Regions from separate parts of the Mesorhizobium sp. M0659 genome, predicted to be linked through region 1. Evidence: predicted binding sites of a transcription regulator. Region 1 holds the regulator's gene; the other holds the start of a gene.
The links. The regulator PhoB, encoded in region 1, activates phosphate uptake and scavenging genes when phosphate is short. The targets are predictions, from matches to a motif close to TGTCATNNANCTGTCAT.

Region 1 (15,575 bases):
GCGCATCGTGCGCAAGAACCGCGTCGGCATGCCCAGCGGCCGCAACTATGTCGCCGGTTTCCTGTTCGACATCTCCGACATGAAGCGCCGCGAGACCGAAGCCGAGGACGCCCGCAAGAACCTCACCACGGTGCTGGAGTCGCTGCCGGCGGCCGTCATCATCTATGACCGCGACGACAAGTTCGTCTTTGCAAACCGCAAGCTGCAGGACACGCTGCCGGAGCTGAAACCGGCATGGCAGCCCGGCCGCAGCTTCCGCGAGGCCCTGGAACTCGGACATTCGGTCGGCTATTTCCGATCGAGCGGCGATCGAGAAATCGATAGGCTCTATGAAGGCGACCCCGATGTCTGGCTCAATGCCATCCTCGCCCGCTATCGCCTGCCCAACTCGTCCTATGAGCGCCTCAATGCGGACGGCCGCTGGTATCAGGTCTACGATATGCGCACCGAGGACGGCACCTTCATCGGCGTGCGCGTCGACATCTCGGAGATCAAGAGCCGCGAAAAGGCGCTGCAGGAAAGCATGCGCCAGATCGACCTGTTCCGCCACGTCATGGACGAACTGCCGGTCGCCGCCTTCATCAAGGCGCAGGATCTGAGCATGGAATTCGTCAACAAGGCCTGGTGCGCGCTGACCGGCATCCCCAAGGAGGAAGTCATCGGCCGGACCGATCTCCAGCTTTTCGGCATCGACGACGCCGAAACCTACACCCATGACGACACCGAGGTCGTCGTCACCGGCCGCGGCCGCGAGATCGAGGAGCCCGTTACCCATCGCGACGGCACGGTGCGGCAATTGATGACGCGCAAGAGCCGGCTGGTGGCGCTCGATGGGTCGGTGCACCTTGTCGGCTCCAGCACCGACATCACCGACGTCAAGGCGCGCGAGCAGGCGCTGGAAGAGAGCATGCGCGAGAACGAGGTGTTCCGCAATCTCATCGACAACGTGCCGGTGTCGATCTACGCCAAGCGCTCCGACCTCAGGCAGTTCTACGTCAACAAGGGCTGGTGCGACCTCACCGGCCTCCGCAGGGAAGACGCGATCGGCAAGACGGACATCGAGATTTTCGGCGAAGACGGCGAAGCCTTCGTCAACAGTGATCTCGCCGTGCTGCGCACAGGCGATACACAGGAGATCGAGGAAACGGTGACGCTTGCCGACGGCAGCGTGCGCCACCAGTTCGCCCGCAAGGGCGCGATGATCGCGTCCGACGGTTCGCTCTATCTGATTGGGTCGACCACCGACATCACCGAACTGAAGCTGCGCGAGGCCGAACTGCGCGAGGCGCGCCAGCGCGCCGTGCTGGCCGACCGCGCCAAGTCGGAATTCCTGGCCAATATGAGCCACGAGATCCGCACGCCGATGAACGGCGTACTCGGCATGGCCGAGTTGCTGGCCAAATCCGACCTCGATCCCAAGCAGAAGACGTTCACCGATATCATCGTCAAGTCGGGTAACGCGCTCTTGACCATCATCAACGACATACTGGACTTCTCCAAGATCGATGCCGGACAGCTGGTGCTCGACCCTGCGCCCTTCAACCTGCCCGAAGCGATCGAGGATGTGGCGACGCTGATATCGACGCGCGCCAAGGAGAAGGACCTCGAGCTCATCGTGCGCGTCGAGCCGGGCCTGGAAAGCCTGTTCGTCGGCGATGTCGGTCGCGTCAGGCAGATCGTCACCAATCTGGTCGGCAACGCGGTGAAGTTTACCGACGAAGGCCACGTGCTGGTCGACGTGACCGGACAAAGGGGGCCGACGGGGACAAAGCTTACCGTTTCGGTCACCGACACCGGCATCGGCATTCCGCAGCAGAAATTAAAGCTCGTCTTCGAAAAATTCAGTCAGGCCGACACCTCGTCGACCAGACGCCACGAAGGCACAGGGCTCGGGCTCGCCATCACCTCGCGGCTGGTCGAGTTGATGGGCGGCGAGATCGGTGTCGAGAGCGCCGAAGGCAAGGGCTCGACCTTCTGGTTCACCGTGACATTGCCCAGGGCCGAGGAACAGACCGGACGGCGGATCATGCCGGTCGACGTGACCGGCTCACGGGTGCTGATCGTCGACGACAATGCCGTCAACCGATCGATCCTGAGCGAGCAGATGGCGTCATGGACCTTCGATTCCTGCGCCGCCGAAAGCGGACCCGAAGGGCTCAAGGTGCTGGTCGCCGCGGCTGCCTACGGCGTGCCGGTCGACTGCGTCGTGCTCGATTATCAGATGCCGGGGATGAGCGGCGCCGAAATGGCGCGCGTCGTGCGCAACACCGCAGGGCTGGCCGACACGCCGATCATCATGCTGACCTCGGTCGACCAGTCGCTCGCCAACACCAGCTATCGCGATCTCGGCATCGACGCCCAGCTGATCAAGCCGGCGCGTTCCTCGGTGCTTCTGGAAACGCTGGTCGCCACCATCCAGCGGCACCATCACAATATCACGGACGGCCGTGTGCTGCCGGCGGCAAGCAGCGGTTCCGGCGGCGGCAGGAACGAACCGTCGCCGGCAAAGCCGCCGCTCGCTGCATCGGAACGCGCCTTGCTGCAACCGCCGCCGGTTCGTGCCCGCGCCCGGGCCGCCGGGGATGAACGCCGGCTCGACATTCTCGTTGCCGAGGACAATGAGGTGAACCAGATGGTGTTCACCCAGATAATCGGCGAAACCGGCTACAGTTTCGAAATCGTCGGCAACGGCCGCAAGGCGCTCGACGCCTTCGGCCGGCTTAATCCGCGCATGATCCTGATGGACGTCTCGATGCCGGAGATGAACGGGCTCGAGGCCACCGCCGCAATTCGCCGGCTGGAAGAACATACGGGTATGCATATCCCGATCGTCGGCGTCACCGCGCATGCCTTGAAGGGCGACCGCGAGCGCTGCCTGGAAGCCGGCATGGACGACTATCTGCCCAAGCCGATCAGCCCCAGGGCGCTGCTCGAAAAGGTCGAGCGCTGGGTCGGCATATCAGGCGAAGCCCAACGAGACGCTGGATAGCAACCTGCGGCGCCGCCGGGATTCGGCCGCGCCGCAACGGCCAAGGATATGGTGCGATCGCACCATATCAAAGCTGGCGCCCAGTCAGGACAATGGTCGCAACGAAACCGCTCATTCAGTTACGGGCGGGAGCAAGCGACCGCCGACAAGAAACAGCGTCGAATCTACCCCAACGGACCTGTTTTTGGCGATGGCTCGGCCAAGATTCGCTCTGGTCACGGGCAACGCGCTCCCGTCCGGTTTTTCTTTCTCGGCATCGCGGCCTGCGGTGTGCCGGGACTTGATGCCAGCACGAATTGCGCAAGCGTCTGATTCCAGCGGCAACTTCCATTCCCACAAACCGGCTTAAAGGGTGCGGCCCACAAGACGTCTGTGCGACGTTACCGGGCTGACACGAAACTGTCATGCGACTGTAATAATCGAAGGCTATTGGCCTCAGCGGGCGCCGGTTTGAAGAGGGCGCCAAGAGACCATCTTCCGAACAGGAGCAGGCCACATGAAGAAATTCCTCGTTACGGCATCGGCCGTGGCGGTAGCGTTCGCCGCATCGTCCGGTGTCGCCGCTGCGCGTGACCAGATCCAGGTCGCCGGTTCGTCGACCGTGCTGCCTTACGCCAAGATCGTCGCCGAGCAGTTCGGCGAAACCTTCACCAACTTCAAGACCCCGGTGGTCGAGTCCGGCGGCAGCGGCGCCGGCATCAAGGAGTTCTGCAAGGGCGTCGGCGAAGACACGATCGATATCGCCAACTCCTCGCGCCCGATCAAGAAGGACGAGCTGAAGTCCTGCGCCGACGCCGGCGTCAAGGACGTCCAGGAAGTCCGCATCGGCTATGACGGCATCGTCTTTGCCACCGACATCAAGGGTCCGGACTGGGCGCTGGTTCCCGCCGACATCTACAAGGCGCTCGCCGCCAAGCTGGTGGTCGACGGCAAGCTGGTCGACAACCCGAACACCAAGTGGAACCAGGTCAATCCGAAGCTGCCCGACTGGGATATCGCCGCCTATATCCCGGGTGAGAAGCACGGCACCCGTGAAGTGTTCGAGACCAAGCTGCTCGACGCCGGCTGCGACAAGGCCGCTTTGAAGGCTGCCGGCATCGCCGACGACAAGGAAATCGGCAAGACCTGCATCGCCATCCGCAAGGACGGCAAGGCTGTCGACATCGATGGCGACTACACCGAGACGCTGGCCCGCATCGACTCCAACAAGACCGGCGTTGGCGTGTTCGGCCTCGCCTTCTACGAGAACAATGCCGACAAGCTGAAGGTCGCTACCGTGGAAGGCATCGTGCCTTCGACGCAGACCATCGCCGATGGCACGTACCCCGTGTCGCGGCCGTTGTTCTTCTACGTCAAGAAGGCGCATCTGGGCGTCGTTCCCGGCCTCAAGGAATATGTCGAGTTCTTCCTTGATGACCAGATGATCGGCCCGGAAAGCCCGCTCGCCCAGTACGGCCTGGTTTCCGCTCCCGACGCCGAACGTCAGGGCCAGCGCGACGCCTTCGCCGCCGGAAAGACGATGTAATCAACCGACCGGATCAGGGCGCGGACCAAATCCGCGCCCTGATTTCGCCGCTTGCCGCAACGGTGGCGGCGATCTGAATTTTCCCTGGGGTGGGTGATGTCGTCCTTGCTCGTACTCGCCATAGTCATCGCCATAGGCGTGGTCGCTTTTGTGATCGGCCGCCAGCGCGCAGCGGCGCAGGATACCGGCAAGGTCAAGCCGCATTCGCGCGCGCATTATCATGGCTGGTGGGCCTTTCTGCTCGCGGTCCTGCCTGCCGTCCTGCTGCTCGCCGTCTGGGATATCGGCTCTTCCTTCTATCTCGACCGGCACATCCATGCCGCTTTGCCCGAGCGCACCGCCGACACAAAGGTGGCCAGCGAAGCGCTCGACGCCAGCCTGGTGAAGAGCCTGGCCAAGGGCCTGCGCCGGCTCGATGGCGATACCGCACTTCCCGCTACTTTCGCCGAATTGCAGCCGCTGCTCGCCGCCAAGGGCGTGGCACTGGCCAGCGACACACAGGACTATATGATCCCGATCGCGGTCGAGGCGAACCAGGTCCAGGACCGGCTCGGCCTGTTCGGCGCCGTGCTGACCTTCGCGCTGTCGGTCGCCGGCGCCTTCTATGCGCTGAGGCAGATCGCGCCGCGCGCCAGGGCGCGCAACAACGTCGAGAAGCTGATGCTGTGGGGGCTGCTTGCGGCCTCGACCATCGCCATCCTGACCACGGTCGGCATCGTGCTGTCGATGCTGTTCCAGACCATCACCTTCTTCGAGAGCGTGTCGCCGATGAGCTTCTTCTTCGGCACGGTGTGGGATCCGCGTTTCGCCGCCGCCGGTTCCGGCGGCAGCCAGGGTCAGTTCGGCCTGATCCCGCTTCTTGCCGGCACGCTCTATATCGCCGCCGTCGCCCTTCTGGTGGCAGTGCCGGTCGGGCTGATGTCGGCGGTCTACATGTCCGAATATGCCTCGCGCGGTGTGCGCTCGGTGGTCAAGCCGGCGCTTGAACTGCTGGCCGGCATCCCGACCATCGTCTACGGCATCTTCGCCGTGGTCACGCTCGGACCGTTCCTGCGCGACCTGTCGGCGGCACTCACCGGCGGCTCGCCCTTCATCCAGGGCCAGAGCATCTTCACCGCCGGTCTGGTGATGGGCGTCATGCTGATCCCGGTCGTGTCCTCTTTGTCCGACGACATCATCACCGCGGTGCCGCGCGCAATGCGTGACGGCTCGCTCGGCCTCGGCGCCACGCGCTCCGAGACGATCAAGCGGGTGATCCTGCCGGCGGCACTGCCCGGCATCGTCGGCGCCATCCTGTTGACGGCGTCGCGCGCCATCGGCGAGACGATGATCGTCGTGCTGGCGGCGGGCGTCGCCGCCAATCTGACGGCCAATCCGTTCGAGGCGATGACGACCATCACCGTCAAGATCGTCAACCAGCTGACCGGCGATCTCGAGTTCAACTCGCCGCAGACGCTGGTCGCCTTCGCGCTCGGCCTGACGCTGTTCGCGCTGACGCTGGTGATGAACATCGTCGCCCTCTACATCGTGCGCAAGTACCGGGAGCAGTACGAATGACCGACATCCCCCTGGACACGATGGCGGGCGCCGTCGCGCGTCCGCGCCGCGACATCGGGCTGAAGGCGCGCTATGCCGCCGAACGCCGGTTCCGCATCTATGGCGTGATTGCGATCTCGGTGGGCCTGGCGTTCCTGGCCATCATGTTGATCACCATCGTCTCGAAAGGCTACACCGCCTTCTGGCAGACGACGGTGACGCTGCCGGTCACCTTCGACGAGAAGGTGATCGATCCCTCCGGCAAGCGCGCGACCGACCCTACCGTGCTGATCAAGGCGAACTATCCCAAGCTCGCCGAAAACGCGCTGGTGGCCAAGCTCGGCATCGATCCGGCCAACAAGCCGATGATGCTGAAGCTCAAGGGCTTCCTGTCGGAAGGCGCCCGCGTCCAGCTGCGCGACATCGTCTCCGCCGATCCGTCGGTGATCGGCAGGACGCGTGACGTCGACATCCTGGCTGCCGCGAACCTCGACTCGGCCTTCAAGGGCCAGATCGACCTCGGCGTCGATGAAGCGCGCCGCAAGGTATCCAACCAGCAGATCGACTGGATGAACAAGCTCAAAGCCGATGGCGCGATGGCCGAGCATTTCAACACCGGCCTGTTCAGCTATGGCGCCTCCAGCCGGCCCGAAACGTCGGGCATGGGCGTGGCCATCATCGGTTCGTTCTACATGATGGTGATCGTGCTTTTGCTGGCGCTGCCGATCGGCGTCGCCGCCTCCATCTATCTGGAGGAGTTCGCCAAGAAGAACCGCTTCACCGACCTGATCGAAGTCAACATCAACAATCTGGCGGCTGTGCCGTCGATCGTCTTCGGTCTGCTTGGCCTTGCCGTGTTCATCAACTTCCTCGGCATGCCGCGCTCGGCTTCCTTCGTCGGCGGCCTGGTGCTGACCTTGATGACATTGCCGACCATAATCATCGCCACGCGCGCCGCCCTCGCCGCGGTGCCGCCGTCGATCCGCTCGGCGGCCCTAGGTCTCGGCGCCTCCAAGATGCAGATGGTGTTCCATCACATCCTGCCGCTTGCCGCCCCAGGCATCCTTACCGGCACCATCATCGGCCTGGCGCGTGCGCTCGGCGAGACAGCACCGCTGCTCTTGATCGGCATGGTCGCTTTCGTCGCCGATTATCCGACGACGCCTTTCGATCCGGCGACCGCGCTGCCGGTTCAGATCTATATGTGGGCAAACGAGGCTGAGCGCGCTTTTGTCGAGCGCATGTCCGGCGCCATCATCATCCTGCTCGTCTTCCTCATGGCCATGAACATCACCGCGATCGTGCTCCGGCGCCGGTTCGAGCGGCGCTGGTAGAAAAAAGGCAATTTGGTATGAACATCATGACCGAACAGTCCCTTGAGAATGCAGTGGGCGACAAAATGAACGCCAAGTCGAACGAAGTCATCAAGATGCGCGGCGACAAGGTCGGCGTCTTCTACGGCGAGAAGCAGGCGTTGTTCGACGTCAATCTCGACGTCCGCCAGAACCAGGTGACGGCGCTGATCGGCCCGTCCGGCTGCGGCAAGTCGACCTTCCTGCGCTGCCTCAACCGCATGAACGACACCATCGATTCGGCGCGGGTGACCGGCAAGATCACGCTCGATGAAGACGACATCTACGACAAGAACATCGATGTCGTCGAACTGCGCGCCCGCGTCGGCATGGTGTTCCAGAAACCCAACCCGTTCCCGAAGTCGATCTACGAGAACGTCGCCTACGGCCCGCGCATCCATGGGCTGGCCAAGCGCAAGTCCGACATGGACCAGATCGTCGAGCAGAGCCTGAAGAAGGCTGCGATCTGGAACGAGGTCAAGGACCGCCTGCAGGAGCCCGGCACCGGCCTGTCCGGCGGCCAGCAGCAGCGCCTGTGCATCGCGCGCGCCATCGCCGTGTCGCCGGAGGTGATCCTGATGGACGAGCCCTGCTCGGCGCTCGATCCGATCGCCACCGCCCGTGTCGAGGAGCTGATCGACGAACTGCGCCAGAACTACACGATCGTCATCGTCACCCACTCGATGCAGCAGGCGGCGCGCGTGTCGCAGCGTACAGCGATGTTCCATCTCGGCTATCTCGTCGAGGAGGGCGCCACCGACAAGATGTTCACCAACCCCGACCACAAGCGCACCCAGGACTACATTACCGGCCGCTTCGGCTGAGCCGTCCGGCGGGTGAATTTTCAGGCACGAGGACCAAGATCATGGGTGAACATACCGTCGCCTCCTTCGATGAAGAGCTCGGGCAGATCAGCAAGCTGATCCGTGACATGGGCGATCTGGCAGGCTCGATGGTCAGCGGCTCGACCAGGGCGCTGCTCAATTCGGACAATGCGCTGGCACAGCGTGTCGTTTCCGACGACGCCATCATGGATGCGCGCCAGCGCGAACTGGACGACCGCGCCATCACGCTGATCGCCAAGCGCCAGCCGATGGCCAACGATCTGCGCGCCGTGGTCGGCTCGATCCGCATGGCGGGCGACCTCGAGCGCATCGGCGACCTCGCCAAGAACATCGCCAAACGCGTCGGCACCGTGGGCTTGAGCGTCACGCCGCGCGACCTCTCGCACTCCATCGATGCCATGGCGCAACTGGTGCTGATCCAGGTGCAAGGCGTCGTCGAGGAATATGCCGCCACCGATGCGGCAGCGCTTGCAAAACTCAGGAATGACGACGAGCGCATCGACGTCAAATACACGTCCGTGTTTCGTGAGCTCTTGACCTACATGATGGAAGACCCTCGCAACATCACCGCCTGCACGCATCTCTTGTTCTGCGCCAAGAATCTTGAGCGCATCGGCGATCATGTCACCAACATCGCCGAAAATGCGTATTATGTGCTGACCGGCCAGCAATTGCCCGCCAATCGTCCGAAGCAGGACGAGACGGCGATGGCCACGCCGGCCTGATGAGGGTGAACTGCCTATGATCGCGCCACGCATCATGGTCGTGGAGGACGAGGAGCCGCTAGGCGTGCTCCTCCGCTACAACCTCGAATCCGAAGGCTATCACGTCGAGGTGGTGACACGCGGCGACGAGGCCGAGATCCGCCTGCAGGAAAACGTGCCCGATCTCCTGGTGCTCGACTGGATGGTGCCCGCTGTTTCCGGCATCGAGCTCTGCCGGCGGCTTAGAGTGCGGCCCGAAACCGAGCGGCTGCCGATCATCATGCTGACCGCGCGCGGTGAGGAAAGCGATCGCGTGCGCGGCCTGTCCACCGGTGCCGACGACTATCTGGTCAAGCCATTCTCGACGCCGGAGTTCATGGCGCGCGTGAAGGCGCTGCTGCGCCGGGCCAAGCCGGAAGTGCTGTCCAGCGTGCTCAAGGTCGGCGACATCGTGCTCGACCGCGAGTCGCACCGTGTCTACCGCAAGAAGAGCGAGATCAGGCTCGGACCGACCGAGTTCCGGCTGCTCGAATTCATGATGCGCCATCCCGGCCGCGTGTTCTCGCGCAGCCAGCTGCTCGACAATGTCTGGGGCGAGACGATCTACATCGACGAGCGAACCGTCGACGTCCATGTCGGGCGCTTACGCAAAGCGGTCAACAACGGCCGCATGCCGGATGTCATCCGTACCATTCGCGGCGCCGGCTACGCGATCAGGGAAGACTAGGATGCTGCGCGTCGCGCCGTTGCCGGCCATTCAGGCGACATGCTTGCCGGATTTGGCCTGAATGCCCGGCGCGAAAATCTCCTGATCGACGAAGCCGAGCGCGCGCATGGCACAGCCTTCGCGGATCAGCGGCAGCTCGTTGGGCTCGGTGTCGAAGGAGATCGACTTCGAGTGCTGGCCGCCGGCGGTCTGGGCGATCGCTTCGCGCAATGCCGGCTCGATCAGGTCGAAGGCGGCGGCGCTGACGCCAACCATGGCGACAGGCGCCGGGTCGATCAGCGCAAACAGGCTGCCGAGGCCGAAGCCGAGCGCCTCACCGGCCTTGCGATAGGCTTCGCGCTCCGGGCCATCGGTTTCGCGGGCGCGCGCGGCGAGTGCGCGCATATCAGCGTCGCCGATATCGACCGGCTCGGCATCTTCGCTCATCATTTTGGCGCTGCGCCAGATGGCGTAGTTTCCGGCATAGGCCTCGACGCAGCCGCGCCGCCCGCAGCGGCAGAGCGCGCCGCCCGGACGGTGGATCATGTGGCCGAACTCGCCGCCCGAGGAATGGGTGCCGGTGAACAGTTCGCCTTTCAGCACCAGCCCCATGCCGATGCCGTGCGACAAGAGGATCGCGATGAAATTGTCGCAGTAGCGCTCGGGCTGGCGCCATTGCAGGGCCACCGCCATCATATTGCAGTCGTTCTCCATGGTGGCAGGAATGCCGAATTCCGCTTCCAACATGTCGGCGAAGGCAATGTCGGTCAGTGGCGTGATTGGCGACCACAGCATGGCCCGCGCCTGCGAATCGGTGATGCCCTGGATGCCCATGGCAATGCGGGCGATGCTCTGGACATCGAGGTCCGGGTCCGCGAGACGCCGCCCGACGATTGCTACGCATTCGCCGATCAGCTCGTCGCGCGGCATGGTCAGCGTGTCGAGCCGGCGCTGTTCTTCCGCGACCACCTGGCCGGCATAGTCGATGACGGTGACGGAGAGGAAGTTCAGCGACAGCACCACGGTCATGACCGCCGCCGCTTCCGGGTTGAGGCCAAGGCCGACCTGCGGCCGGCCGCGTTTCAGCGAGCCGGTCTCGCCAGGCTTGCCTTCAATCAGGATGCCTTCTTGAATTAGATCAGACGAGATTGCCGATATCGTCGAATGGCTGAGGCCGGTGGTCGCCGCAATCTCGGTCCGCGACGGCTGGCCGGCCCGGCGCACGGCCGAAATCACCATCGCACGGTTGCGACGGCGCAGATCGTCGTGGCGGATCCCAACCGACATTTGTTTTCCTCCCGGCCTCCTCGCGCCTCATGATAGTGAAGGCGTTCGACGGCACCAGCCAAATATTGGCAGACGCCGGCAGCCCTGTCATTGTTTATTGCGGAGCTCGAAAAAATTCGGCAACGCCATCAGAATCCATCATAATCGATGTTGACAGTGCCTTATCATTGAACCAGTATTTTTTCGAGGCTCGAAAAAATGGAGCCTCTTTGTGCAGGCCTTCGGGCCGGTTTTGTCGCGCCGTGGGCGGCGCAGGGAGGGTTATAATGAACAGATTTGCAGCCGCCATGCTGGCGGGTGTCGCCATGTCGCTGGCGCTGATGTCGGTCGCGCAGGCGAAGGACAAGGTCATCGGCGTGTCGTGGTCGAACTTCCAGGAAGAGCGCTGGAAGACCGACGAGGCGGCGATGAAAACGGCGATCGAAGCCGCCGGCGACAAGTACATTTCGGCCGACGCGCAGTCCAATCCCGGCAAGCAGCTGACCGACGTCGAAAGCCTGATCTCGCAGGGCGCCAACTCGCTGATCATCTTGGCGCAGGACGCCTCGGCCATCGGCCCGGCGGTGCAGAAGGCGCTGGACGAAGGCATTCCGGTCGTCGGCTATGATCGCCTGATCGAGAACAAGGACGTCTTCTACCTGACCTTCGACAACAAGGAAGTCGGCCGCATGCAGGCCCGCGAAGTGTTCAAGGCGAAGCCCGAAGGCAACTATGTCTTCATCAAGGGCTCGGGCTCGGATCCGAATGCCGATTTCCTGTTCTCGGGCTCGATGGAAGTGCTCAAGGAAGCCATCGACTCGGGCAAGATCAAGAATGTCGGCGAGGCCTATACCGATGGCTGGCTGCCGGCCAACGCCCAGAAGAACATGGAACAGTTCCTGACCGCCAATGACAACAAGGTCGATGCCGTGGTTGCGGCCAATGACGGCACCGCCGGCGGCGTTGTCGCCGCGCTGACGGCGCAGGGCCTTGCCGGAACGGTTCCGGTCTCGGGCCAGGACGGCGACCATGCCGCTCTGAACCGCATCGCGCTCGGCACGCAGACGGTGTCGGTGTGGAAGGACGCGCGCGAACTCGGCAAGAACGCCGCCGAGATCGCCTCGCAGCTTGCCGATGGCAAGAAGACGGGCGACATTGCCGGCGCCAAGGACTTCACCACGCCTGGCGGCAACACCGTCAAGTCGCTGTTCCTGACCCCCGTCGCGATCACCAAGGACAACCTCAACGTCGTCATCGACGCCGGCTGGATCAAGAAGGACGAAGTCTGCACGGGCGTCGCCGCCGGCAGCGTCGCGGCTTGCAACTGATCTCGACGACTTGAAGAAATGAGGCGCCCCGGCGGTGAAACCGCGGCGTTTTCTCTACGAGAATTGTGTGTTTCCGCCATCGGCGGCAAACTTCTAGGCTGTGGTCCGGCATCCGCGCCAGACGGCAAGCCGCTGGAGGACATCATGACCGACACGACCTCAAATCCGCAGGCCGATACGGCACGAGCGTCTGAACTCGGCGCGGTCGCCCGGTTCCTGAAAGCGACCGAGCTCGACACGCGCATGCTCGGCATGGTCGGCGCGCTGCTGGTCATCTGGGTCGGCATACATATCCTGTCGGGTGGGCTTTTCCTGACGCCGCGCAATCTTTGGAACCTGTCGGTGCAGACGTCCTCGGTCGCGATCATGGCGACCGGCATGGTACTGGTCATCGTCATGCGCAACATCGACCTTTCGGTGGGCTCCGTCGAAGGCGTGATCGGCATGATCATGGGCGTGGCACAGGCCGAATTCCTGATTCGCGTCATCGGCTTCCAGCTTGGAAACCCCTGGCTCTGGGTCGTCGCGCTTGCCGCCGGCGTGGTGCTTGGTCTGCTGATCGGCGCGTTCCAGGGCTTCATCATCGCCTATATGCAGGTTCCGGCCTTCATCGTGACGCTTGGTGGCCTGCTGGTCTGGCGTGGCATGGCATGGCTCATCACCAGCGGGCGCACGGTCGCGCCACTCGACGCCACCTTCCAGCTGATGGGCGGCGGACCACGCGGCTCGATTGGCGCCGCTGCCAGTTGGATCGTCGGCATCGTCGCCTGCGCGGCGGTCGCCTTCGCGCTGCTCAACGGTCGCTCACAGCGCAAGCGCTTCAGCTTTCCACTGCGCCCCGTCTGGGCCGAGACCTTGCTTGGCGTGGTCACTTGCGCGGCCATCCTCGGCGCCGTGTGGATCGCCAATTCCTATCCATGGCCGATCGGCATCGTGCGCCAGTACGCACAGCAGAACGGCATCACCGTTCCCGAAGGCGGGCTGTTCATCGCGCATGGCATCGCCATACCGGTGCTAATGGCGGTGATTGTCGGCATCATCATGACGTTCATCACCAAGCGCACGCGTTTCGGCCGCTATGTCTTCGCCATCGGGGGCAATCCGGAGGCAGCGGAACTCGCCGGCATCAACACGCGCTGGGTGACCATGAAGGTGTTCATGATCATGGGTGTGCTGGCTGCAATCAGCGCGGCGATCTCGTCGGCCCGTCTCAATGCGTCAACCAATGCGCTGGGCACACTGGACGAGCTTTTGGTGATCGCGGCCGCTGTCATCGGCGGCACGTCGCTCGCGGGCGGCGCCGGAACGGTGATGGGCGCCATGCTCGGCGCGCTACTGATGCAGTCGCTGCAATCCGGCATGGTGCTGCTCGGCATCGACTCGCCGCTGCAGAGCATTGTCGTTGGCGCTGTCCTGGTCATCGCTGTCTGGCTCGACACCGTCTACCGCAAGCGCGTCTAGGGAGGAACGATTATGGAAAAAACTGCTCCCACCGGTACGCCACTGATCGACATGCGCAACATCTCGATCGCGTTCGGTGGCATTCGCGCCGTCGACGATGCGTCCATCGATCTTTTCCCGGGCGAAGTGGTGGCGCTGCTTGGCCACAACGGCGCCGGTAAGTCGACGCTGATCAAGATCCTGTCGGGCGCCTACAAGCGCGATGCCGGCCAGATCTTGGTCAACGGCCAGGAGGCCTCGATCTCCAATCCGCGCGACGCCAAGAAATACGGCATCGAAACGATCTACCAGACGCTTGCGCTGGCCGACAATGTCGACGCTGCCGCCAACCTCTTCCTCGGCCGCGAACTGATGACCGCGTGGGGGACACTCGACGATGTCGCCATGGAGGCCGAGGCGCGCAAGGTGATGGGCCGGCTCAATCCGCGCTTCCAGCGCTTCAAGGAGCCCGTGATCAAGCTATCGGGCGGCCAGCGCCAGTCGGTGGCGATCGCACGCGCCATCCTGTTCAACGCCCGCATCCTGATCATGGACGAACCGACGGCCGCGCTTGGGCCGCAGGAGACGGCGCAGGTCGGCGAACTGGTAAAGCAGCTCAAGGCCGACGGCATCGGCATTTTCCTGATCAGCCACGACATTCACGACGTGTTCGAGCTTGCCGACCGGGTCTGCGTAATGAAGAACGGCCAGGTCGTCGGCACCGCGCTCACCACCGATGTGACGCAGGACGAAGTGCTCGGCATGATCATCCTGGGAAAGTGCCCGCCCGGCGCCATTCCCGGTCCGGGTGCGCTGAAGATCGCGGCCTGAGACCACGCTATCGTCAGCTGTCATGTTCACTGATGCTCGAGATCGATAAGCCGGCTAAATATGCATGATATGCCAGCTGTCATTATGGCTTGGCCGCGCCATTGTCTTGCCGCGGCGACTTGCCCATAAAGGTCCCGAACCGTCCATGGGCCTGCGTTGAAGAAGTTTTTCCCGATCCTTGCCTTCATTGCCGTTGCACTGATCAGCCTGACGATGGCGGGCTTCGCCTATTTCGCGACCCAGGAAGCGGCGCGCATCAAGTTCGAGGCGACGGCCGACGACGCGCTCAACCGCATCGAAAGCCGTATCGATCTGCATCTGTCACTGCTGCGCTCGACGCAGGCGCTGTTCGACGCCCGCAATGGCGAGATTTCAGGTAGCGAATTCAAGGCCTTCTTCAGCGCCCTCGATGTCGATAACAATTTCGCCGGCCTGCGCGGCATCGGCTATCTCAGGCTGGCCAAGACCGGTGACGAAGCGGCGGTCGAGCGCGACATGTTGCGCGACCGCGGCGCCGCCCACACGGTCTATCCGGACACGACACAGCCATGGCGCACGCCCGTCGTGCTGTTCGAGCCGCTCGACCCTGCCAACGAATCCACCATCGGCTACGACATGTTCACCGAGCCGGTGCGGCGCGAGGCGATCGAAAAAGCGATGGCCGATGACGCACAGCACGCAAGCGGTCTGGTCCAGCTCGGCCAGGACACTGGCGCGGCGCAGACCTTTACCGGTTTCCTGGTCTTCGTCAGGCTCAATGTCGAAACCGCGCCGGATGGTATCAATGCGTCCAGATCATCGACATCAGGCCTTCTCTACGCGGCCTTCCGCGCCCGCGACCTGTTCCAGACCGCGCTCAGCCGCACGCCTTTGCTGCCGGTCAACACCGCGGTCTATGACGGCACGGCCGACGCCGACAATCTTCTGTTCCAGTCGGAAACGCCGCCGGTTGCGAGCTTTGGCGACAGGCTGTTGGTGACGCGCAAGATCATCGTCGCCGGTCGGCCGTGGACGGTGCTGTTTCGGCCGACAAGTGCATTTTCGCAACCGTCC
Region 2 (15,575 bases), on a different contig from region 1:
CGGTACTATCTGCTTACTGCCTGTTTCTTCTTTCTGTCATCCGGCTAGCGTATCAGCACAGGGTCGAGGAAAACGACTCAAAAGGCCAAAGATTTAAGGAAGGCATTTCGCCCATGCAGTCCGTACACATTGTCAGCGCCTATGACGAAGAGCTGAAATACCTGGCGAAGCGCATCGCTGCGATGGGCGGCCATGCCGAGCGCATGGTCGAGCAGGCGATCCAGGCGCTGGTCAATGCCGATCCCGGCCTCGCCCAGAAGGTCATTCGTGACGACATCGTGCTTGACGATGGCCAGCGCGAAATCGACGACAAAGCCATCGTCATCATCGCCAAGCGCCAGCCCATGGCGACGGATCTGCGCGAGATCGTCGGCGCCATCCGCATTTCGGCCGACCTCGAACGGGTCGGCGACCTCGGCAAGAACGTCGCCAAGCGGGTGGTCAGCGTCATTGACGGCCGCCAGCCGACCAGCCTGTTTCGTGGCCTCGAGGCGCTGGCCGAACTCGCTTTGACCCAGCTCAAGGAAGTGCTCGACGTCTATGCCTCGCGCTCGGTCGAGAAAATAGGCTTCGTTCGCGACCGCGACGACCAGATCGACGCCATGTACACCTCGCTGTTTCGCGAGCTTTTGACCTACATGATGGAAGATCCGCGCAACATCACGCCGTGCACGCATCTGCTGTTTTGCGCCAAGAACATCGAGCGCATCGGCGACCACGCCACCAACATTGCCGAGACGATCTACTACATCGTCACCGGCGAGCAGTTGCCGGCCGAGCGTCCCAAGGGCGACAAGACCGACAAGGTTGCCCTGCCGGCGCTGCCGGTGAAGTGATCGCGCGCCCCTCGAACGCTTAATCATATTGCGCTAAACTGCCCGGATGTTAGCGTCTCGGTTCCTGGCCAAGGCCAGGCGCTCAGGAGGCTGCGATGGAATATGTCCGAGAGTTCAAGCCGGCGCCGGCATCGTCCGGCATCATCGCGTCGAGCGTCTACACCGCCGGCAAGCGCATCGCCGACATACCGATCGAGGAAGCCGGCGAATGGGCCAAGAAGTCGGGCCATGTCGTCTGGATCGGGCTGCTCGAACCCGACCGCGAGCTTCTGCTGCGCGTCAAGGCGCAATTTCATCTGCACGAACTGGCGATCGAAGACGCCGAACATCCGCACCAGCGGCCGAAGATCGAGCAATATGGCGATGCGCTGTTCATCGTTGCCCGCACTGCACAGCTGATCGACGGACGCGTCACCTTCGGCGAGACGCATCTGTTCGTCGGCTCAGGCTATATCGTCAGCGTCAGGCATGGTCCATCGACCTCATACGCCGCCGTGCGCCAGCACTGGGAAAGCTGTCCGCACTCACTGGCCAAGGGCGAGGATTTCGTCCTCTACGCCATTCTCGACTTCATCGTCGACAACTACATGCCGGTGCTCGAGCAGATCGAGGACGAGGTCGAGGCGATCGAGGACAGGGTGCTGCTGAAGCCGATGACCGGTCCCGACATCGAGCGGCTCTACATGCTGCGCCGCGATCTGTTGCGCCTGCGCAATGCGGCGCTGCCGCTGGTCGAGGTCTGCCGCCGGCTAACCAGCGCCGACCTGCCGCAGATCCATACCGCCATGCATCCGCTGTTTCGCGATGTCACCGACCATATCCGCACCGTGCAGGAAAAGATCGACAGCCTGCGCGAGGTTCTGGCCTTCGCTTTCGAAGCCAGCCTGCTGGTCGGCCAGAGCCAGGAAACCGCGAACACCAAGAAGCTGGCCTCATGGGCCGCGATCCTGGCGGTGCCGACGGCGCTCGCCGGCATTTACGGCATGAATTTCGACGACATGCCGGAACTGAAGATGCAATACGGCTATCCCGTCGTATTGGTCTCGATCGCGCTGATCTGCTCGTTTTTGTATTGGCGATTTCGGAAGAGTGGGTGGCTGTGATGGTAGGCAGTAGGCAGTAGGCAGTAGGCAGTAGGCAGTAGGCAGAATAAGGTAGCGCCTCACGAGCGCTACCCCATTCCCTACTGCCCAGTCCCCAATCCCTATTCCTAACTACCGGCTTCTGCGCCGCTCTGAAGCCGGCTGGAACGCCACCCTTGCGTGGTACTTGCAGTAAGGTCCGGTTTCGGCCGCCTCGTTGCCGCAGAAGTTGAAGTCTTCCGACAGCGGGTCGCCATTCGGCCATTTGCAGGTGCGCTCGGTGAGATCGGTGAGCTGCAGATGCCGCGAGATCGGCACGACGACGTTTTCGACCGGGCGGATGTAGTGGCGCGCCACTGGCTCGGCGTCGAACTGCGCCTGCAGCGCGTTCGCCCCGATCGACGTCGTGACATGGCGCTGCGTGGTTGCGGCGCGAGGCACCGATTTCTGGATCGAAGATCCCTGCGTTGTCTTCTTCTGACGCGCCGGCGTCGCGGTCGAGCGTCCGCGGCCCGACAGCTTCAGCCGGTGCACCTTGCCGATGACCGCGTTGCGGCTGACCCCGCCGAGTTGTGCGGCGATCTGGCTTGCGCTCAAGCCCTCCGACCACAGTTTCCTGAGAAGTTCGACCCGCTCGTCAGTCCAGTTCATGAGACCGCGCTCCTGCTAAGTGTGCGGCAGCCGGAATCCATTCCCGACCCGGCAATCTTTGCCGGGGCAGACACCACATATATTAGGTGATTAGGTCCGCCGCACGAAATCTAGTTATTTCCCGACTACAATTACCTCATGTGTTGACTCGGTGACAAGAGTCCCAGGTGCAACACGAATCGGTTTTTTAGGTTTTCCCCAACTTGCCCGGTCGCTTATGAGCCGGCGTCTCGTCGGGAGCTTGCCGCGCGCCTCTGCGCGACGTTTTCGTTGACTTCATGGCCGAAAAACACGATAAGCCGCAAAGGCCGCCGCTTTGGCGGCTTTTTTGATTTTTCCGGTACCGGAGACGCATATAATGAGCGGTTCGGCGCTTTACGAGACCTTTGCCCGCGCCCCTTTGGCCTTCGACCATGGCGAAGGCACCTGGCTGGTTACCGACAAGGGCGAGCGATATCTCGATTTCGCTGGCGGCATCGCGGTCAATTCGCTGGGCCACAGCCATCCGCATCTGGTCTCGGCGCTGACCGAACAGGCGGCCAAGCTCTGGCACGTCTCCAATCTCTACGAGATCCCGGGGCAGGCCCGGCTCGGCGAGCGGCTGGCTGACGCCACCTTCGCCGACAAGGTGTTCTTCACCAATTCTGGCGCCGAGGCGCTCGAATGCGCGATCAAGACGGCGCGGCGCTACCAGTTCGTCAAGGGCCATCCCGAGCGCTTCCGGGTCATTACCTTCGAAGGCGCCTTCCACGGCCGCACGCTGGCGACCATCGCCGCCGGCGGCCAGTACAAATATCTCGAAGGCTTCGGCCCCAAGGTCGAAGGCTTCGACCAGGTCGGCTTCGACGACATCGACGCCGCCGAGAAGGCGATCACACCAGAGACCGCCGCGATCCTGATCGAACCGGTACAGGGCGAGGGCGGCATCCGCCCGGTGCCGACGCAATCCTTGAAGCGGCTGCGGCAGCTCTGCGACCAGCATGGCCTGCTGCTGATCTTCGATGAGGTCCAGTGCGGTATCGGTCGCACCGGAAAGCTGTTCGCGCATGAATGGACCGGCGTGACGCCCGACATCATGGCGATTGCCAAGGGCATTGGCGGCGGCTTCCCGATGGGCGCGTGCCTCGCCACCGACGACGCTGTCGTCGGCATGACGGCTGGCGTGCATGGCACCACTTTCGGCGGCAATCCGCTGGCCATGGCGGTCGGCAACGCTGTGCTCGACGTCGTGCTGGAAGACGGCTTCCTCGAAGACGTCCAGCGCAAGGCATTGCTGATGAAGCAGGGCCTGGCGGCGGTCGCCGACGAATTTCCCGATGTCATCGAAGGCATCAGGGGCAGCGGCCTGATGCTTGGCCTGAAATGCGCCATGCCCAACACCAAGGTCAACATGGCGCTGCGCGACCAGCATCTGCTGGCGGTGCCGGCCGGCGACAACGTCATTCGTCTGCTGCCGCCGCTGACCGTCACCGACGCCGAGATTGGCGAAGCGCTCGATCGCATCCGCGCCGGCGCCAAGGGCCTGACCGACGCCATCGCCGCGGCCGCCGCGAAGTAATCCCGAGAACCATTCCCGATGAGCCTTCGCCATTTCACCGATCTTTCCGCCGTTTCCGAAGGCGATCTGCGCCTGATGCTGGACGATGCGGTGGTGCGCAAGGCGCGCCTCAAGGCCGGCGAACGGACCAAACCGCTCGAAGGCAAGGTGCTGGCCATGATCTTCGACAAGCCGTCGACGCGCACGCGCGTGTCCTTCGACGTTGGCATGCGACAGCTCGGCGGCGAGACCATCATGCTGACCGGCACCGAAATGCAGCTCGGCCGCTCCGAGACCATTGCCGACACCGCCAAGGTGCTGTCGCGCTATGTCGACGCCATCATGATCCGCACCACGTCGCATGAGCGGCTGCTCGAGCTGACCGAGAATGCCACGATTCCGGTCATCAACGGGCTGACCGACGACACCCATCCCTGTCAGCTGATGGCCGACATCATGACCTTCGAGGAGCATCGCGGTCCGGTTGCCGGCAAGACCATCGCCTGGACCGGCGACGGCAACAACGTGCTGCATTCGCTGCTCGAGGCCTCGGCGCGGTTCCGCTTCAACCTGAACGTCGCAGTGCCGGAAGGCAGCGAGCCGGCGCAGAAGCACATCGACTGGTCGAAGACCAATGGCGGCAAGCTGCACTTCACCCGCTCGCCCGAAGAGGCCGTCGACCAGGCCGACTGCATCGTCACCGACTGCTGGGTGTCGATGGGCCAGGAACACCGCGCCCGCGGCCATAATGTCTTCTCGCCCTATCAGGTCAATGCGGCGCTGATGGCGAGGGCCAAGTCCGACGCCCTGTTCATGCACTGCCTGCCGGCGCACCGCGGCGAGGAAGTGACCGACGAGGTCATCGACGGTCCGCATTCGGTGGTCTTCGACGAAGCCGAGAACCGGCTTCACGCCCAGAAGGCGGTTTTGGCCTGGTGTCTGGGCGCTTGATCTCCAGGCGCTTGATCTCCAAGCGCTTGATCCGGGGCGGCGTGATGCCTATTTGCGCCGCATCACGCAAATCAAGCGCGTTTGGACGCATGCACCCCTCCGGGCCGCATGGCCGCGCCCTGGAGCTTTGTCATGTTGGAAACGCATCAAGTGACTGAACATCACCCCAAACTCGGCGAGTTCGGCTATGCCGGCGACGATCATGTCGTACCCTTCGAGGTCGGCCCGCTCGACGTGCGCGGCCGCACCGTGCAACTCGGGCCGATGCTCGACGCCATCCTCAACCGTCACGACTATCCCGAGCCGGTCGCCCGCCTGCTCGCGGAAGCCTGTGTGCTGACGGTGCTGCTCGGCACCTCGCTCAAATTCGAAGGCAAGTTCATCCTGCAGACCCGCACCGACGGGCCGGTCGACATGCTGGTCGCGGATTTCTCCACGCCTTCGGCATTGCGCGCCTATGCGCGTTTCGACGCCGACCGGCTGGAGGCCCTGGTGGCCGCAGGCCAGGCCTCGCAGCAGACGCTGCTGGGCAGCGGCGTTTTGGCGCTGACCATCGACCAGGGCGCACACACGCAGCGCTATCAGGGCATCGTCCAGCTCGACGGCGAGACGCTGGAAGACGCCGCGCGCACCTATTTCCGCCAGTCGGAGCAGATCCCGACCGACCTCAGGCTGTCGGTGGCCAAGCTGCTGACGCCCGGCCCCGGCGGTGCGCGCGAGCAGTGGCGCGCCGGCGGTATCCTGGCGCAGTTCCTGCCGCAGTCGCCCGAGCGCATGCGCGTGCCCGACATTTCGGGCGGCGACGGCGATCCGCGTGACGTGACGCAGGAGCCGGCCGACAATTCGTGGCGCGAGCTGGTGGCGCTGCTCGGCACCATCGAGCCGACCGAGCTGATCGACCCGACCATCGGCGCCGAGCGGCTGCTCTACAGGCTGTTCCACGAACATGGCGTGCGCGTCTTCGGCGGCGTGCCGGTCGCCGACCAATGTTCCTGCTCAAGGGACAAGATACGCGGCATCCTCGAGGGGTTTTCCGCGCAGGAGATCAAGGACAGCACCGAAGATGGCGGCATCCACGTCGCCTGCGAGTTCTGCTCGAAGCAGTACGACTTCGACCCGGCGGAGTTTGCAGCTCAGTAGCATCTCTTCCTTCTCCCCGTTCACGGGGAGAAGGTACCCGAAGGGCGGATGAGGGGCAGCGCGAACTTTGGTGAATGGCCGCGCATAGCCTAGGTCATGTGCGTGGAAGATAACCTCATGAGTCTGGCGCTGCCCCTCATTGCCCTGCCGGGCATTTCTCCCCGTATAGTGACGGGGAGAAAACCCCTAATTCACCGTCCGTCGGGTCCCCGGCAGATCCAGCGAAAACGCCGGAATAGCGACGTCGAACGTCTCGCCCTTTTTGTTGCGCATGGTGTAGTGGCCGACCATGAAGCCGGACGGCGTCGAGAGCGGGCAGCCTGACGTGTATTGATAGCTGTCGCCGGGATTGAGCTCAGGCTGGTCGCCGACCACGCCGGCGCCACGCACTTCCTCGACCCGGCCGCTGCCGTCGGTGATGTGCCAGTAACGCGACATAAGCTGCACGAAATCGTCCGACTGGTTGTCGATCGTCACCTGGTAGCCCCAGACATAACGGTTCTCCGCCGGGTCCGAGCGGTCCTCCAGGTAGAACGGTCTGACCTGCACTTCGATGTTGCGCGTGACGGCGCGATACATGGGCTGCTCCGGTTGCGCGGCAAGGAACATTTGTCGCGCCATGCGGTTTGATACGCGCAGAGCGGCATGTCCTGCCAGCCTCAAAGCGCAGGTGCCGACAAACAATGTCATTTAAGTGACACATGACAATGTTGGTGTGCGCAAAACCTTGCCGGCGACTCAACGCCCATCTGTCGACTGACAAAGCAGCCGCGAGCGGCCTTTCCGGAGTGACCAGATCTCGATGGAACCAGCTCTCACAGCCGCCTTCGCTTCCTCCGCTTTGCTTCTTTCCAATCTCGCCAGCATCCTGCTTGCATCGTCGAAGCTGAAAGCGCGCCGTCTCATCCCTCCGCCGTCCAACGAGCAGCCGCCGGTCTCGATCGTCGTGCCGTCGCGCGGCGTGGAGCCGTTCACACAAGAGACGCTGCAGCGAGCCTTCTCGCTCGACTGGCCGCGCTACGAACTGATCTTCTGCGTCGCTCACGCCGACGATCCCGTCGTCAAACTGATAAACAGGGCGATCGTCCTGTTTCCCAACGTGCCGGCCCGGCTGCTGATCGGCGACGACCGCGTCAGCAGCAACCCGAAGCTCAACAACTGCGTCAAGGGCTGGGAAGCGGCGCGCAATCATTGGGTTATTCTGGCGGATTCCAACGTGCTGATGCCTAGGGATTACGTCCAGCACCTGATGGCGGCCTGGCGGACCAATACCGGGCTTATCTGCTCGACGCCGATCGGCTCGCGGCCGGATGGCTTCTGGGCCGAGGTCGAATGTGCGTTCCTCAACACGCTGCAGGCGCGCTGGCAATATGCCGGCGAGGCGCTTGGCCTCGGCTTTGCCCAGGGCAAGAGCATGCTGTGGAACAAGCCGATGCTCGATACCAATGGCGGTATCCGCGCGCTGGCCGCCGAGATCGCCGAGGATGCTGCTGCAACCAAGCTGGTCAACGGACTGGGCCTGCGCGTCGATCTCGTTGCCTCGCCTTTCGAGCAACCACTGGGGCAGCGCCGACTTGTCGACATCTGGTCGCGTCAGGCGCGCTGGGCGCGGTTGCGCCGCGTCACTTTCCCGCTGTTTTTCGCGCCCGAGATCCTGACCGGCGTCGCCGTGCCGTTGGCGTTGGCGCTGGTGGCGGCAGCAAGTGCCGGCATCAGCCTGCCGGGCACGGCGCTTGCCGTACTGGCGGCTGCCTACATTCCCGAATGCGCGCTGGCTGCGGCCAAGGGCTGGCGCCTGTCGCTGCGCATGGTCCCGGCGATGATGGTCCGCGACGTGATGCTTCCCGCCATCTGGGCGCGCGGCTGGCTGAGCGGCGCCGTCGACTGGCGCGGCAACACTATGACCATCGGCACCAAGACGGCCGAACTGGAAGAGGTTTCGTCGGGAGCGTGACGCCTCGCGGCCTACCCGGCTGCCTTCAGCGCCTGCGCAACGTCCTCCAGCAGATCGTCCGTATCCTCAAGACCGACCGACAGCCTGAGCGTTCCCGGCCCGATGCCAAGCTCGGCGCGAGCTTCGTCGCTGAGGTTCTTGTGCGTGGTGGTCGCCGGATGGGTGATCAGGCTCTTGGCGTCGCCGAGATTGTTGGAGATCAGCACGATGTCGAGCGCGTTCTGCAAGGCGAAGGCCGCCTGCTTGCCGCCCTTGACGTCGAGGCAGATCAGCGTCGATCCGCCCATCATCTGCTTCTTGACGATGTCGGCCTGCGGGTGGTCGGCGCGGCCGGGATAGATGACGCGGGCGATTTCCGGCCGTCCTGCCAGGAAATCCGCGATCTTGGCCGCGCTTCCCGTCTGCTGGCGCACCCGAACCGGCAGCGTCTCCAGGCCCTTGAGCAGCGTCCATGCGTTGAACGGCGACAGGCTCGGGCCGGTGTGGCGGAAATAGTCGTGCAAATTCTCGTCGATCCATTTCTTGTCCGACAGGATGATGCCGCCAAGACAGCGTCCCTGGCCGTCAATGTGCTTGGTCGCGGAGTAGACGACGATATGGCCGCCGAGCTGCAAGGGCTTCTGCTGCAAGGGCGTGGCAAAGACATTGTCGACGATCAGCCTGGCGCCGATCGAGGTGGCTAGCGCCGCCACCGCTGCGATGTCGACCACTTCCAGCGTCGGATTGGTCGGGCTTTCCAGGAAGAACAGTTTCGTGTTCGGCCGCACCGCCTTTTCCCAGTTGACGATGTCGGTGCCGTCGACCAGCGTTGCCTCGATGCCGTATTTCGGCGCCAGCGTCTCGACCACCCAGCGGCAGGAGCCGAACAGCGCGCGCGCCGCAACGATATGGTCGCCGGCCTTGGCGCTGCACAGCAGCGCTGCCGTCACCGCAGCCATGCCCGACGCCGTGGCGCGGGCATCTTCGGCACCCTCCAGCGCGCACATGCGCTTTTCGAACATGTCGACGGTAGGGTTGGCATAGCGCGAATAGATGAAGCCCGGCTCCTCGCCCTTGAAACGGGCCTCGGCAGCCTGCGCCGTCTCGTAGACATAGCCTTGAGTGAGATACATCGCTTCTGACGTCTCGCCGAACTGGGAACGCAGCGTTCCCCCGTGCACGAGTGCGGTCTGAGGCTTCCAGTTACGCTTCTTGGTGCTCATCGCTTTTGTTCCAGACACAAAAAAACCGGCCGCGAAAGTCGCAACCGGTCCATATGGCCTTGCGGCCTGACGGTCCTTTAGCGACTTGTTTAACGTGGCTGCAAGCCGACCGGCCAAATCACCACGGGATAACGACCCTTTAGACCTCACCTGCGCTTGCGTCAATTGCCGGCTTCATTAAGAGGTTTGTACCAGGCAGGTTCCGCAATAATATCCAGCGGTTTTGCGGCAAGAACCTGCCACAAAGAGACCGACCTTGGAGCGGAGCCAGCCTTTTGCGGCAGACAGGCATTCTTCCCGATCAGGACATTTCCGCGCTGTTTCAGTCCGGAGCGCTGGAGTCGCCGCGCGCGCTCGATGTCGACCAGGTGCAGCCGGCGAGCCTCGATCTCAGGCTCGGCGACAAGGCTTTTCGCGTGCGCGCCTCCTTCCTGCCGGGTCCCGATCATCTGGTGGCCGACAAGCTTCACCGGCTGAAATTGCACGAATTCAGTCTCGCCGAGGGCGCGGTGCTGGAAACCGGCTGCGTCTACATCGTGCCGCTGCTCGAAAGCCTGGCGTTGCCCGCAAACGTGTCGGCCTCGGCCAACCCGAAGAGCTCGACAGGCCGGCTCGACATCTTCACCCGGGTGATGACCGATCGCGGCCATGAGTTCGACAAGATCGCCGCCGGCTATCACGGGCCGCTTTATCTTGAAGTCAGTCCGCGCACCTTCCCGATCGTCGTACGCGCTGGATCGAGACTGTCGCAGATCCGCTTTCGCACCGGCAACGCGCTGTTGTCGGAGGCAGAGCTGAACGAATTGCACCGCGCCGAGATGCTGGTGGCGACCGAGCCGCCCAACATTTCCGGCGGCGGCATTGCGCTGTCGATCGATCTTGACGGCGACCAGAACGGCCTGGTCGGCTATCGCGGCAAGCATCACACCGGCTTGGTCGATGTCGACAAGCGCGCCGCCCAGGATGCCGTCGATTTCTGGGAGCCGCTCTATAAGAGCGGCGCCGGCGAACTGGTGCTCGACCCGGACGAGTTCTACATCCTGGTCAGCCGCGAAGCCGTGCACGTGCCGCCGCTCTACGCCGCCGAGATGACGCCCTTCGATCCGCTGGTTGGCGAATTCCGTGTTCACTATGCCGGCTTCTTCGATCCGGGCTTCGGCCATTCGGCCTCAGGCGGCACCGGCAGCCGGGCGGTGCTCGAAGTGCGCAGCCACGAAGTGCCGTTCATCCTCGACCACGGCCAGATCGTCGGCCGGCTGGTCTACGAACACATGCTGAAGCGGCCGCAGGCGCTTTACGGCACCGACCTCGGCTCGAATTACCAGGCGCAAGGCCTCAAGCTCTCCAAGCATTTCCGCCCCGCCGGCTGAACCTTCGATCACCGTCAGGCAAAATACTTGCCTGCGCTGCCTCACCATGCTTGGCTGCCTTTCGGTGGCCGGCAAGAGAACGGCGCGCAAGGGGAACCGAAATGCAGATTTCAAGATGGATCATATCGGCAGCGAGCGCTGCCATGCTGGTGATATCGGCCGGCTCGCTGGCTGAGGCGCAGGAGAAATTGAAGATCGGCACCGAGGGCGCCTATCCGCCCTTCAACACCATCACCGCGGACGGCAAGATCGAGGGCTTCGACATCGACATTGCCAATGCGCTGTGTGCGCAGATGAAGGTCGAGTGCGAGATCGTCACCCAGGACTGGGACGGCATCATCCCGGCGCTGCAGGCGAAAAAGTTCGACGCCATCATCGCCTCGATGAGCATCACCGAGGAGCGCAAGAAACAGGTCGCCTTCACCAACAAATACTACACGACGCCGCTGGCGCTGGTGGCGCCGAAGGACAGCGACCTCACTTCCACCGAACCGGCAGCCCTTGCCGGCAAGACGGTGGGCGCGCAGGCCTCGACCACCCAGGCCGACTATGCGCAGGACGCCTATGGCAAGGCCGGCGCCGAGGCGAAACTCTACCCCACCCAGGAAGAGGCGATCACCGACTTGCAGAACGGCCGTCTCGACGCCGTCATCTCCGACAAATTCGTGCTGATGGACTGGCTGAAGAAGGCGAGCGACGGCTGCTGCAAGCTTGTCGGTGACGTCAAGGGCACCGAGACGCAAGCCGGCATCGCTGTCCGCCTGGAGGACACGGCACTTCGCGACAAGCTCAACGCGGCGATAGACGCCATCGTCGCCGACGGCACCTACAAGAAGATCCAGGCCAAGTATTTCGACTTCGATATTTATTGACGGTGGGCGCTGCCAATCTCCCCCCTCAAGGAGGGAGATTACGCTCTCAAAGCGCCTTCACCGCCACCTTAACCGGCTGCTCAATCTCCAGCGGGTTGCGCAGCGGCAGGCCGAAATCCCCGGCCTCGATCTCGAACACGTCGCCAGCCTGAGTCTTGATGCCGTCGGCAAAGGACAGCGTCGCCGTGCCGAACATGTGCACATGCACGTCGCCCGGCTGGCGGAAGGCCGAATATTTGAAGTGATGATGTTCGAGATTGGCGATTGTGTGCGACATGTTCGCTTCGCCCGACAGGAACGGCTTTTCCCACAGCAAATTGCTGTCGCGATAGATTCGCGATGAGCCCCTGACGTCGGCCGGCAGGTCGCCGATCAGGATTTCCGGCCCGAACGAGGCGTTGCGCAGTTTGGAATGTGCCAGGAACAGATAGTTCACCCGCTCGGTAACATGATCGGAAAACTCGTTCGACAGCGTGAAGCCGACGCGGAACGGCGCGCCGTCGTCGCCGATGACATAGATGCCGGCGATTTCCGGCTCCTCGCCGGCGTCCTGCGCAAAGGCCGGCGACATCAGTGCGGCGCCCGGCGCCACCGCCATGGTGCCGTTGCCCTTGTAGAACCATTCCGGCTGCACGCCGGTCTGGCCCTTGGCCGGCTTGCCGCCTTCGAGCCCCATGCGGAACATCTTCATGGAATCGGTAAGCTGCTCCTCGCCGCCATCGCTGAGCTTCTTGTGCATGGAATCGCGCGTCGCCGCCGAGCCGAGATGGGTCAGGCCGGTGCCGGTCAGATGCAGATGCGCAGGATCGGGATGGTTGATCGGCGACACCAGCCGGCCCTTCTTGTAGACGGCGTCGAGGTCTATCGCTTCACCGAACCCCTTGCGCTCGATCAGCGCGGCGAGGCCCGTTCCGGTGCGCGCGGCTTCCATGGCCAGCGAATAGACGCTGCGGGCGCCGTTGATGATCCTGGTCTTGCCGCCGCCATTGCGGGCGACGACGCGGATGGTCTCGGCGTCGTCGAGGATCTGGGAGATTAGCATGATGAAATCCTCTCTCATGTGCCTTGGCCGGGTTGCCCCTTGGCAAACCTTGACCTGCGCGGCTCGGACCTCGCCGCGCCACGGGTTGAACTCTTCGTCCGGATTGCGCTCGCGAGCTCCATCCCTCGGGGGACTTCTTATGCCGACAACTTGCCGGCTGCGCCGCGACCGTATGCCTCCTGCTTGCCTCGCTGAAGCTTGTCAGGCCTTGTTCTTGTTGTAGACGTCGAAGATCACGGCGCCGAGCAGCACCAGGCCTTTGACCACCTGCTGCCAGTCGACATTGACGCCCATGATCGACATGCCGTTGTTCATCACGCCCATGATGAAGCCGCCGACGACCGCCCCGATAACCTGGCCGACGCCGCCCATCGCCGAGGCGCCGCCGATGAACACTGCGGCGATGACATCGAGCTCCGAGCCGAGACCCGCCGCCGGCACCGCCTGGCCGAGACGAGCCGCGATGATCAGGCCGCCAAGCGCCGACAGCACGCCCATATTGATGAACACCATCAGCGTCAGCCGCTCGGTGTTGATGCCCGACAGCTGCGCCGCCTTGGGATTGCCGCCCATGGCGTAGATGCGCCTCCCGATGGTCATGCGCTTGGTGACGAAGACGAACAGCGTGATCAGCACGCCCATGACCAGCAGCACCACGGGCAGGCCGCGGTAGCTGGCAAACTCATAGACCAGGAACAGCGCCAGCGCGCTGGCGACCAGCGTCTTGACGACGAACAGGGTGAAGGGCTCGGCCTCATAACCATGGCGTTCTCGTTTGCGCCGGGTGCGGACCCCGAAATAGGCATAGGCGAGCACGGCGATCAGCCCCAGCACGACCGTCGTCATGTGCAGGGTCACGCCGCTGCCCATGATGGTCTTGCCGGCTGCGTTCACGACCGGCGGGACGAGCGTCAGTGGGCCGATCACATCCGGGATGAAGCCGGAGCTGAGCATCTTGAAGTCGTCGGGAAGCGGACCCACCGACGAGCCGCCGCCAAGCAACGCCTGGCAAATGCCGCGGAAGATCAGCATGCCGGCCAGCGTGACAATGAAGCTCGGTATCCGGTGATAGGCGATCCAATACCCTTGCGCGGCGCCGATCAGGCCACCCGCGACCAGGCAGACGATCGAAACCACCAGCGGATTGCTCAGCGGTCCGAGCTGCCAGATAACCATCATGTTTGCCGCCAGCGCGCCGATGAAACCGGCGACCGATCCGACGCTGAGGTCGATATAGCCCGATACGATCACCAGCAGCATGCCGAGCGCCATCACGATGATGAAGGAGTTCTGCTGCACCAGATTGCTGAGATTGACCGGCTTGAACAACGTCCCCGACGTGGTGAACTGGAAGAACAGCATGATGACGATCAGCGCTATGATCAGCCCGTATTCGCGCAAATTCGTCGCCAGCGCCGAGACGGCGATGCGCGGGCGCTGTTCGTCGGCGACGTTGCCCTGCGGGGCGGGGGCGCTTTCGGTGCTCATGCTGCTTTTCCTTCTCCCCGGACGATGGCGCGCATTATCTTTTCCTGGCTTGCTTCCGCCGCCGGCATTTCGCCCACCATGCGCCCTTCGTTCATGACGTAGATGCGGTCGGTAATCCCTAGCAATTCCGGCATTTCCGACGAGATAACCACGATCGCCTTACCCTCCGAGGCAAGGCGCGCGATGATCGTGTAGATTTCATACTTGGCGCCGACATCGATGCCGCGTGTCGGCTCGTCGAGGATCAGCACGTCAGGGTCGGCAAACAACCATTTCGACAGCACCACCTTCTGCTGGTTGCCGCCGGAAAGATTGCCGGTCATCTGATAGACGCTGGACGCACGGATATTGGTCTTCTTGCGATAGTCGTTGGCGACCGCAAGTTCGCGCATGTCGTCGATTACGCTGTGGCGCGACACGCCGTCGAGATTGGCCAGCGTAATGTTATGCTTGATATGGTCGATGAGGTTCAGGCCGTAGGTCTTGCGGTCCTCGGTGACATAGGCGATGCCGTGTTGGACCGCCTTGCTTACCGAGGAGACATCCACCGGCTTGCCCTTGAGCAGCACTTCGCCGGTGATGCGGCGGCCATAGGAGCGGCCGAACAGGCTCATGGCGAATTCGGTGCGGCCGGCGCCCATCAGCCCGGCGATGCCGACCACCTCGCCCTTGCGCACATTGATGTCGATGCCCTTGATCACCTGCCGCTCGGCATGGAGCGGGTGATAGACCGACCAGTTTTTCACCTCGAACACGACTTCGCCGATCTTGGGCTCGCGCGGCGGATAGCGGTCGTCGAGCGAACGGCCGACCATCGAGGTGATGATGCGGTCTTCGGAGATATCCTTCTTGGCCAGCGTCTCGATGGTGCGCCCGTCACGGATGACGGTTACCTTGTCGGCGACCCGGTTGATCTCGTTGAGCTTGTGCGAGATCAGGATCGAGGTCATGCCTTGTCGCTTGAATTCGAGCAGAAGATCGAGCAGCGCCTGGCTGTCTTTCTCGCTGAGCGACGCGGTCGGCTCGTCGAGGATCAAAAGCTTGACGTCCTTGCTCAGCGCCTTGGCGATCTCGACCAGCTGCTGCTTGCCGACGCCGATATTGGTGATCAGTGTCTTGGGGTCCTCCTTGAGGCCCACCTTCTTCAACAGGGCAGCGGTGCGCGCCTCGTTGGCATCCCAGTCGATGACGCCGTATCGGGCGTTTTCGTTGCCGAGGAAGATATTTTCGGTGATCGACAGCATCGGCACCAGCGCTAGCTCCTGGTGGATGATGACGATGCCCTTGTGTTCGCTGTCATGGATACCTTTGAACTGGCATTCCTGACCCTGAAAAATGATCTGGCCGTCATATGTGCCGGCGGGATAGACGCCCGACAGAACTTTCATCAGCGTCGACTTGCCGGCGCCGTTCTCGCCAACCACGGCGTGGATCTCGCCTTCTTCGACGC

Region 2: a site for PhoB is predicted at 6,882-6,898, ahead of NKI31_RS09505 (ceramide glucosyltransferase). Genes of this name have one in related genera too.

What each region holds. Positions count from the first base shown of each region.
Region 1 is NZ_JAMYPY010000003.1:374,225-389,799, reverse strand. It holds gene NKI31_RS07320 (PAS domain-containing hybrid sensor histidine kinase/response regulator) at 1-2,989, shown strand, start outside; gene NKI31_RS07315 (substrate-binding domain-containing protein) at 3,486-4,514, shown strand; gene pstC (phosphate ABC transporter permease subunit PstC) at 4,611-6,071, shown strand; gene pstA (phosphate ABC transporter permease PstA) at 6,068-7,384, shown strand; gene pstB (phosphate ABC transporter ATP-binding protein PstB) at 7,402-8,226, shown strand; gene phoU (phosphate signaling complex protein PhoU) at 8,268-8,972, shown strand; gene phoB (phosphate regulon transcriptional regulator PhoB) at 8,989-9,678, shown strand; gene NKI31_RS07285 (ROK family protein) at 9,709-10,944, opposite strand; gene xylF (D-xylose ABC transporter substrate-binding protein) at 11,211-12,251, shown strand; gene NKI31_RS07275 (sugar ABC transporter permease) at 12,396-13,712, shown strand; gene NKI31_RS07270 (ATP-binding cassette domain-containing protein) at 13,725-14,522, shown strand; gene NKI31_RS07265 (CHASE domain-containing protein) at 14,679-15,575, shown strand, end outside.
Region 2 is NZ_JAMYPY010000004.1:390,223-405,797, forward strand. It holds gene phoU (phosphate signaling complex protein PhoU) at 114-836, shown strand; gene NKI31_RS09475 (magnesium and cobalt transport protein CorA) at 932-1,939, shown strand; gene NKI31_RS09480 (GcrA family cell cycle regulator) at 2,051-2,569, opposite strand; gene NKI31_RS09485 (aspartate aminotransferase family protein) at 2,928-4,127, shown strand; gene argF (ornithine carbamoyltransferase) at 4,146-5,057, shown strand; gene NKI31_RS09495 (Hsp33 family molecular chaperone) at 5,166-6,197, shown strand; gene apaG (Co2+/Mg2+ efflux facilitator ApaG/CorD) at 6,384-6,776, opposite strand; gene NKI31_RS09505 (ceramide glucosyltransferase) at 7,000-8,151, shown strand; gene NKI31_RS09510 (O-succinylhomoserine sulfhydrylase) at 8,163-9,353, opposite strand; SAM riboswitch at 9,411-9,488, opposite strand; gene NKI31_RS09515 (2'-deoxycytidine 5'-triphosphate deaminase) at 9,629-10,723, shown strand; gene NKI31_RS09520 (ABC transporter substrate-binding protein) at 10,825-11,595, shown strand; gene araD1 (AraD1 family protein) at 11,642-12,637, opposite strand; gene mmsB (multiple monosaccharide ABC transporter permease) at 12,839-14,125, opposite strand; gene mmsA (multiple monosaccharide ABC transporter ATP-binding protein) at 14,122-15,575, opposite strand, start outside.